2 regions of the Breoghania sp. JC706 genome follow, and region 1 is predicted to be linked to the other one. Evidence: riboswitches for the same ligand, from Rfam matches in the RefSeq annotation. Region 1 holds a riboswitch; the other holds the start of a gene.

Region 1 (4,461 bases):
CGCCGGGCGGCCCGCAGCCCGAGGATGACGAGGACGAGCCGACCGCGGCGCCTTCCCAGCCGCCGGGCCCTGCGGGCAACGCCCCGCAGCCGCGCTTGCGGCCGACCCAGACCGCCGTGCGCCCGCCCGCCCAGCCTGCCATGATCCCGGCTCAGCCTGGCGCGCCATTTGCCGGCGAGACCGCGCCCGCGCCGCAGCGGGCAGCGCCGGGGCTTGTCCCTGACGAACCGCTGCCGCGCGACGTGCTGGCCGACGAGGTGGGCGGCGAGCCGCAGCGCTCTTCCTTCCGGCTGCTCGATCGCCTGCGCGGCGATACGGGGGGCGATGGCGACCGTACGCTTGCCAAGGACGACGTGCGCCGGCTGCAGGCGACGCTGTTTGAACTGCTGGAGTGCAAGCGGATCCTCGATCAGGCACGCTGACGCATCGCCGGGCTCTCAATCGGTCCGGGATGGGGCAGCATGTTGCCATCTTGTCCGCAAAGTGCTGCGCAATCCTTCACCGCATCGCGCGAATCCGGACGCGTTGACCAGACTTACGCGTTGGACAGACTTGGGGGTACCGATGAAACGCACGATCCTTGCCGCGGGCGCCGCATCCCTTCTGCTCGGCTTTCTGCCCGGCGCAAGCCTTTCGGCGGCCGAGACCGTCAAGGTCACGCCGCTTGGGGGGCAGACCGGGGAGTTCTGCCGGCTCGACCGGGCGCTTCTGTTCGAGGATCCCGATGGCACGCGGCTTCTCTACGATGCGGGCATGACCGTTGCCGGGCCGGACGATCCGCGCCTCGGCGACATCGATGCGCTGCTGGTCTCCCACCTGCACGGCGACCATGTCGGCCCGCGCCGCACCAGTGCGGTGAACGCGGGAACCTGCGCCAAGCCCGATCTTTCCGTCGATGCGCGCCCGGATACAAACGTCGCCCAGATCGCGTTCGCCAAGGGCGCGAAGATCGTCACCGGCTCGGAGATGCCGGCCTTCTTCGCAGCCAAGCTGAAGGCGCTTGGTGGGGACCCGGAAAATTCCGTGCTGGCGCGCTTCGGCGGCTCGGTGAAGGTGGGGGGTGTGACGATTTCCACCGTGCCGGCAGTGCATTCCAACGGCGTTTCGCCCGATCTCATCGGCGGCGACCTTGGCAAGGCGATGGAAGCGGCCGGCATCGCCGGCTATGCGGGACCGCCGACCGGCTATATCCTGCGCTTTTCCAACGGGCTCGTGGCCTACCTGTCGGGCGACACCGGCATGACGGCGGAGCAGGAAACCGTCGTGCGCGGCTTCTACGACGCCAAGCTCGTCGTCATCAATATCGGCGACACGTTCACCACGGGCCCCAAGGAAGCGGCCTGGGTTGTCGACGAACTGGTGCACCCGGCCTCCGTCATCCCCTCGCACGCCAACGAGGAGGCGACGCAGAACGGCGAGGTCGTGAAGGGCACCCGCACCGAAGCCTTCCTGATGGCGGTGAAGGTGCCGGCCCACGTTCCGCTTTCCGGCAAGACGATGGAATTCGACGAAGGCGGCACCTGCGTGGCGGGCTGCTGAACGCAGGATACCGGGCGCGGGACGTTGAGCTTCGGGCTCCGCGCCCCGCGACGTGTCGCGCTAGGGCTTGCCGCCCCAGCGGTCGGTGAAGACGAGATCCTGAAGCGGCTGCCTGCGCCCCCAGCCGGCCAACTGAAGCTCGGGAACCTCGTAGAGTTCGCGCACGTGGCCAAGGCAGAGATAGGCGACGGGCACCACATGATCGGGCAGGGCGAGGATGCGGCCGAGGTCTTCGCCGTGGAAAATGCTCACCCAGCCTACGCCTATGCCCTCCGCGCGGGCGGCAAGCCACAGGTTCTGCACGGCGCAGACGGTGGAATAGAGATCGGTGTCGGCGTCGTGCGTGCGGCCGAGCACGACCGGGCCGTCGCGCTCGCGATCGCAGGTGACGCAGATGTTGAGCGGCGCCTCGTCGATACCCTGCAGCTTGAGCCTGGGGTAGAGCGCCCGGCGCTCGCCCTGAAACATAGCGCCGGCTTCCGCGTTGGCGCGCTCGAAGGCCTGGCGCACCGCCGCGCGCACGCCGGGATCTCGCACGAGAATGAAGTTCCACGGCTGCGAGAAGCCGACCGAGGGTGCTGCGTGCGCCGCGCCGAGAATGCGGGCAAGCGCGTCGTCATCGATCGGATGGGGCAGGAACTGGCCGCGCACATCGCGGCGTTCGTGGATGGCGCGGTAGACGGCCGCGCGTTCCTGTGCGCTGAAGGGGCCGGCCGGTTTCAGATGGTCCGGTTTCCGTTGGGCCTGGTTCGGTTGGGCCGGTTTCGATGAGGCGGGCTTTTCCGTTGGCTGCATGACATATCCCCTGTCCGACACGCCTGAGCCCTCCGACGCTGTCCGTGCGTCGGGGGCAATGTCGTCCGGCCGGTCTTCTGACTTGGCTTCGCCCCGCAGCGGCGCCTTCCCGGCCTTGGGGGCTGTTCCCCGCAAGCCAGTGGCATAAGCCGCCCGGTCCACCTCACAGCGTTGGGCACGTCACGGATTTTCACCGTGTTCCCGATTATTCCCGCCGCATCGCGCATGGGGGCACCGGACGGGCTCGTGATAAAGGGTTTCATGGTCCGGCGGAAGCGATCGATATCATTTTCGTGCCGGGTTCTGAGGCGAGGGGGTCTGAGGCGCTGGGCTCTGAGGAATGTGCGGAAGCGCTCATCCGGGCGGTCGTCTGGAAGGGCAGGCCACTTGCGTCTGCCAGGGGGAAGGTGACGGGGGAAACGTGTGGCCGCGGTGGGCCGGAAGAGAGGCATTCGCCTTCTCCCGGCCAAGCGATTTCCGCGCCGGCGAGGCGTGGACGAGAGCGAAGTCGCGTCAGATCGCGAGGTTTTCGAACTCCTCGTACAGGCGGTTGAGTTCGCTCCAGCCATTGGCCCAGGCGGTGTTGGGCGCCTTCAGCCCGAGGCTGCTGGGCAGACGGGTGATGGCGCCGGTGCCGGACGCGAAATCCGCGTATTCGCAATAGGTGGCGAACTGGTAGAGCCAGACGGCCTGATCGGTTTCCACGAGGTGGGGATACTCCTTCTGGTAAGTGTCCAGAACATTGCCCATGGCATAGGCGCCATCGGGATAATCGTTGCCGGTGATCCAGGAGGCATAGAGATTGCCGCTTTTCGGGGTGCCCATTTCATGCGCCAGCCAGTACCAAAGGTATTCGCACGGCAGCATCGCCACCAGGCAATAGGCGGGCGTCAGCAGGGATGTGACGATCTCCTCGTAGCGAACATAGATGCTCACCGCCTTCGGCGGCGCGATGCCGTCGGTGCCTTTCAGATGCCAGGTCTGCGAGAAGCTGTCGTTGTATTTCTCGTATCGTTGCTTCTTGTAGAGAAGGAACTCCCGGAGCACCGGAAATCCGTCGGCGCGGCCGGCTGCCGTACCGTAGTCCTCAGCACCGTTGTCGCAATAATAGGCGTCGGCAACGTTGTAGGCGCCATAGCTGTTCGGGTCGAGCGTGCCTTTCAGAATGCCCTGCAAGAAGGGCAGCTCATAGGTGGCCTCGGCGATCGGCTTGGCGGCATCCCACATCTTGAAGAAGAGCGAATCCGGTGCGGGTTTCGACGGATCCAGCTGGAACTTGTCGATGATGTGCTGAATATTTCCGAGGCGGCGGTTTCCAAGCATCGAAAATCCTCCCGGGAGATGAGTAAAATTGCATATAAACGGAATATATCAATTCGATATTTTCGTATTCAATAAATATATTAACTAATAATATATTTATTATTTATTGGATCGAGGTATATTTTCATACATCAAAATCAAAACTTCAGGAATACGAAAAAAAGCGGGCTGAATTTGAACGGGACGTCGGGCGTGCATGCGGGCTCTGGGCGCCCGAGACGTCCGGCAAGTTTGAACCTTCTGGCACGGCCGGGCCGGGGACGCCGTTTTCCCGATACGTGCTTTCCGAATACCCGTGCTCTGGTGCGGACGCGTCGCCGGACCGATCTTCGCAAGGTCGGTCAGAGGGGAAGGGGGCGGTGTGACGATTTCCACCGTGCGGGCAGTGCATTTTCAACGGGAGGTCGCTCGATCTCATCGGCAGCCATTTCCACAACACGACAGCACGAAAAGACAGCCGGCGCGTGGCCGGCTGTCTTTGTCGTTTGGAGGGGCGGTCGTGAACGTTACAGGGTCTGCATGACCCGGTTCGTGCGGCCTTGCGTCACGACGACGGCGGCTGCGACGCTCAGCAGGATTGCCGCCAGGAAGATGTAAAGGCCGATATCGCCGAAGGCGGACATGGTGAGCGCCGCCGCCGTCGGGCCGAATGTCGTGCCCAGGCAGAAGGCGATCAGGAGAGCCCCGCCGGCGCGCACGAAGTCGCCCGGATCGAGCTGATCGTTCACGTAGGCCACGCCGAGGGAATAGACCGGGTGGCTGAAGCCGCCGACCAGGAAGCTGAGGCCGGCAAGGCCCCAGAAG
Region 2 (4,461 bases), on a different contig from region 1:
CCAACATTGATGGCTGTTACTACTGTTGTCCCGACTGCCACAACGAATAGGCCCCGTTGGGTAACGTCTCGCAGAACCGGGATGACGCTGCAGAGATCGAACGCGAGGCATGGGGCGTGCGGTGAGGAGGCTGTTTCCTCCAAACCGCCTTCCACCTTCGACGTCATCCCCGCGAAGGTGTTGTGTCCCGGGAGGATGGAGCGACGCGGAGGTTCCCCCGCGTCCTAAGAGCCCGGCCCGGAAATGGTATCGGGCTACGCGCTTTCGGCTATTCCCCTCATGCCCCTCCGCCGTCATTGCCCGGCGAAGTCCGGGCAATCCACCTTCAGCCGCAGTATTCGGGGCACGCGCTGGATCACCCGGACTTCGCCGGGTGATGACGATGGAGAGGTATGAAGGCGCGTAGAATTCGGGGCGACGAACCGACTACCATTTTCGGGTCAGGCTTTGAGGACAGGAAACTCCACCTCTGCCGGGCTATTTTTTTTCCCCGCACGCATTAGTGTTGCACCGATGATGGCGCTTCAAGCGCCGCGCCACGACGTGCGAGGGAGAGAAACGGGAATGACTGACGACAAACGCCGGATGTTGCGCTCGAGAGCCTGGTTCGACAATCCCGACAATCCGGCGATGACCGCGCTCTATCTGGAGCGCTACCTGAATTTCGGACTGACGCGCGAGGAGCTGCAGTCGGGCAAGCCGATCATCGGCATCGCCCAGACCGGCTCGGACCTTTCGCCCTGCAACCGCCATCACCTGGAACTCGCCAAGCGCGTGCGCGACGGCATCCGCGAGGCCGGCGGCATTCCCTTCGAGTTTCCCGTCCACCCGATCCAGGAAACCGGCAAGCGCCCGACGGCGACGCTCGACCGCAACCTCGCCTATCTGGGCCTCGTGGAACTGCTCTACGGCTACCCGATCGACGGCGTCGTGCTCACCATCGGCTGCGACAAGACAACCCCCGCCTGCCTGATGGCGGCGGCGACCGTCAACATTCCGGCGATCGCGCTTTCCGTCGGGCCGATGCTGAACGGCTGGTACAAGGGCCAGCGCACGGGCTCGGGCACCATCGTGTGGAAGGCGCGCGAGCTGCTGGCGGCCGGCGAGATCGATGTCGGCGGCTTTGCCGACCTCGTCGCCTCCTCCGCGCCGTCGGTGGGCTACTGCAACACCATGGGAACGGCGACGACGATGAATTCGCTGGCCGAGGCGCTTGGCATGCAGTTGCCCGGTTCCGCCGCCATTCCCGCGCCCTACCGCGAGCGCGGGCAGATGTCCTATCTGACCGGCCGGCGCATCGTCGACATGGTGCACGAGGACCTGAAGCCTTCCGACATCATGACGCGCGCCGCCTTCGAAAACGCCATCGTGGTCAACTCCGCCATCGGCGGGTCGACCAACGCGCCGATCCACCTCAATGCCATCGCCCGGCATCTCGGCGTGCCGCTGGAGAACGACGACTGGCAGAAGATCGGCCACCACGTGCCGCTTCTGGTCAACATGCAGCCTGCGGGCGAATATCTGGGCGAGGACTACCACCATGCCGGCGGCGTGCCGGCGGTGATCGCGGAACTGATGAAGGCGGGGATGCTGCCGCACCCGGGCGCGATCACGGCGAACGGCAAGCCGATCGGCGAGAATTGCGAGGGCGTCGAGAACCTCGACACAAGGGTGATCCGGCCGGTTTCCGACCCGCTGATGAAGGATGCGGGCTTCGTCAACCTGAAGGGCAATCTCTTCGACAGCGCGATCATGAAGACCAGCGTTATCACCCCGGAATTCCGCGCCCGCTATCTGGAAAACCCGGACGACCCGAACGCTTTCGAGGGCCGCGCCGTCGTCTTCGAGGGTCCGGAGGACTACCACGACCGGATCGAGGATCCCGCGCTCGACATCGACGAGCATTCGATGCTGTTCATTCGCGGCACGGGGCCGATCGGCTATCCGGGCGGGGCGGAAGTCGTCAACATGCAGCCGCCGGCCGCCCTCATCAAGCGCGGCATCACCGCGCTTCCCTGCATCGGCGACGGCCGGCAGTCGGGCACCTCCGGCTCGCCTTCCATCCTCAACGCGGCACCGGAGGCGGCCGCCGGCGGCGGGCTCGCGCTCCTGAAGACCGGCGACCGCGTGCGCATCGACCTCAACGCCTGTACGGCGGACATCCTCATCGACGACGCCGAGCTTGCCGACCGCCGCAGGGCGCTGGAGGAAGCGGGCGGCTTCGCCTACGCGCCGAACCAGACGCCCTGGCAGGAGATCCAGCGCGGCCTCGTCGAACAGTTCGACAAGGGCATGGTCTTGCGGCCGGCGGTGAACTACCGGGACGTCGGGAATTCCGCACCGGCTGTCGGCAGTCACGGCATTCCGGGCGTGCCGCGCGACAATCACTGAAGGGTCGCACGGTGAAGCAAGCAGATTGCTTCCCTCTCCCCCCTTGTGGGGGAGAGGGGAACAAGCGGCATGCGCATGCGCCCCTCCCAAACAAAAAGGGCCGCCCGCAACCGGACGGCCCCCTTTTTTTTTGCCATGGCAAATGTCGCGGCAGGCGTCCCGCCGCCCGGTTATGCCGCCGGCTGATAGAGCCGGGCCTGCACGAGACCGGAGCCCGACAGCCTGTCGAGCGCCTTGGCGCCCGCCAGCACGGCGAGATCGACCAGCGGTTCCACGATGATGACCGTCATGTAGGCCGCCCCGAAGGAGGCGACATTGGCCATGTTTTCCGCGCCGAAGCCCTGGCCGTAGAGCGCCCAGAAGCCGACCCAGCAGACGATGCCGCCCTGATAGGCGGTCGAAAGCGCCAGCGCCTGGGAATACTTCACGTCCTTGTAGGCGGTGGCGGCCGGGATGATGCGCCGGGCCAGGAAGCTCATCGCGTAAAGCGGCACGATCAGCGTCGTGACGTTCATGCCGTATTGCGGCAGGTCGAACGGCGCGAAGAACACGCCCTGGATGAGCAGGCCGAGCGCCAGCCCGAGGCTCGCCGGCCCCGCGCCGAAGATCAGGAAGAGCGTGGAGCCGAGGATGAGATGTACCTCGGAAACGCCGACGGGATGATGCGGCAGTACCTGGAAGAAGCAGAACACCAGCGCGGTGGTGATGACCGTGCGCGCGGCAAGCGCCGAGGCGCCGCCGATCTGCCCGATGCCGCGGCCGGTTTCACGGATGGTGTCGAGCGCCATCTTGCCGGCAAGCCCGATGGCGCCGACGCCGGTGGCGTAGCTCAAGCCGATCTTGGCGCCGTCGACGACGCCCGGTTCGATATGCATGTCGTTCCTTTCCCCGCACCCTTCGTGCGGGTCCGTGGCGCGCCGGCAAGCGGCAACGCCTGTTGAGGCCATTGTCCGGGCAGGTCTCCTGACTCACGCCTCAACGCCGGATCTCCGCCTTCCCGGGATCGATACCCAGTGGCTTCTCCTGTCGGGCTTGTCGCCCGACGGATGACAGGAGCCGGCTCCGCGTTCACAGTTGCGAGGGCAGTCACGGATCGGGCCCCCGATTGGGTCAGCCTTACCGTGTTCCCATTTAATCCCGCGGGCTTTGCCCGCATGGAACCCGAATACCCCATACTAGACCGGATTCGAGCCTCAGGGAAATCCTGTAGGCGAAGGCCACGTCGCGCCAAGCGCCAGCGACCGGTGCGCGGCGTGCAAATGCGGGCCTTCGCGGCCCGCTCTTGCCACCTCCCCCGCGCGCCCGCATAGTCGGGCTTCGGGGAAGATGACCGGGCGGGCATGGAGCCGTGAGGAGGGCGCTCTATGAACCATGTTCTCATCCTGGGAGCCGCCGGCATGATCGGCGCCCGGCTGGCCGCGCGCATTGCGGAAAACGGAACCATCGGCGGGCAGTCGGTCGACCGGCTGACGCTCGCCGACATCATCGAGCCCGCCGCTCCCGCGGCCGGCGACATCCCCGCTGCTCTTTCCGTCCAGACGCTTGCCGCCGACATTTCCGATCCGGAAACGGCCGAACGGCTCGCCGGGCTGAAGCCCGACATCGTCGTGCATCTGGCGGCCATCGTCTCCGGCGAGGCGGAGGACGATTTCGACACCGGCTACCGGGTCAATCTGGAGGGCACGCTGCGGCTTCTGGAGGCGTTGCGGGATACGGGCCACGCCCCGCGGCTGGTCTTTGCCTCTTCAATCGCGGTCTTCGGCGCCCCCTTCCCCGACCGCATTCCCGACGAACACCACCTGACCCCGCTCACCTCCTACGGCACGCAGAAGGCGATCTGCGAACTGCTGCTCGCCGACTATTCGCGAAAGGGGTTCGTGGACGCGGTGGGTCTGAGACTTCCAACCATCGTGGTCAGACCCGGAAAACCCAACAGGGCGGCCTCGGGCTTCTTTTCCTCCATCATCCGGGAGCCGCTGAACGGCGATGTGGCGATCCTGCCGGTATCAACCGAGGTTCGCCACTGGATGGCCAGCCCGCGCGCCGCGGTCGGCTTTCTCGAACATGCCG

The links. A riboswitch is a leader RNA that binds a small molecule or an ion and turns the genes downstream of it on or off. The one in region 1 is predicted to bind cobalamin.
Region 2: it holds a riboswitch for cobalamin, as region 1 does, so the genes downstream of both, V2L18_RS06885 (energy-coupling factor ABC transporter permease) here and bluB (5,6-dimethylbenzimidazole synthase) in region 1, are expected to answer to the same signal.

Annotation. Positions count from the first base shown of each region.
Region 1 is NZ_JBANCG010000012.1:12,400-16,860, reverse strand. It holds gene V2L18_RS20800 (MerR family transcriptional regulator) at 1-422, shown strand, start outside; gene V2L18_RS20795 (MBL fold metallo-hydrolase) at 565-1,539, shown strand; gene bluB (5,6-dimethylbenzimidazole synthase) at 1,600-2,334, opposite strand; cobalamin riboswitch at 2,384-2,588, opposite strand; gene V2L18_RS20785 (hypothetical protein) at 2,848-3,657, opposite strand; gene V2L18_RS20780 (MFS transporter) at 4,164-4,461, opposite strand, start outside.
Region 2 is NZ_JBANCG010000003.1:208,584-213,044, reverse strand. It holds gene V2L18_RS06890 (IlvD/Edd family dehydratase) at 565-2,391, shown strand; gene V2L18_RS06885 (energy-coupling factor ABC transporter permease) at 2,562-3,266, opposite strand; cobalamin riboswitch at 3,327-3,571, opposite strand; gene denD (D-erythronate dehydrogenase) at 3,756-4,461, shown strand, end outside.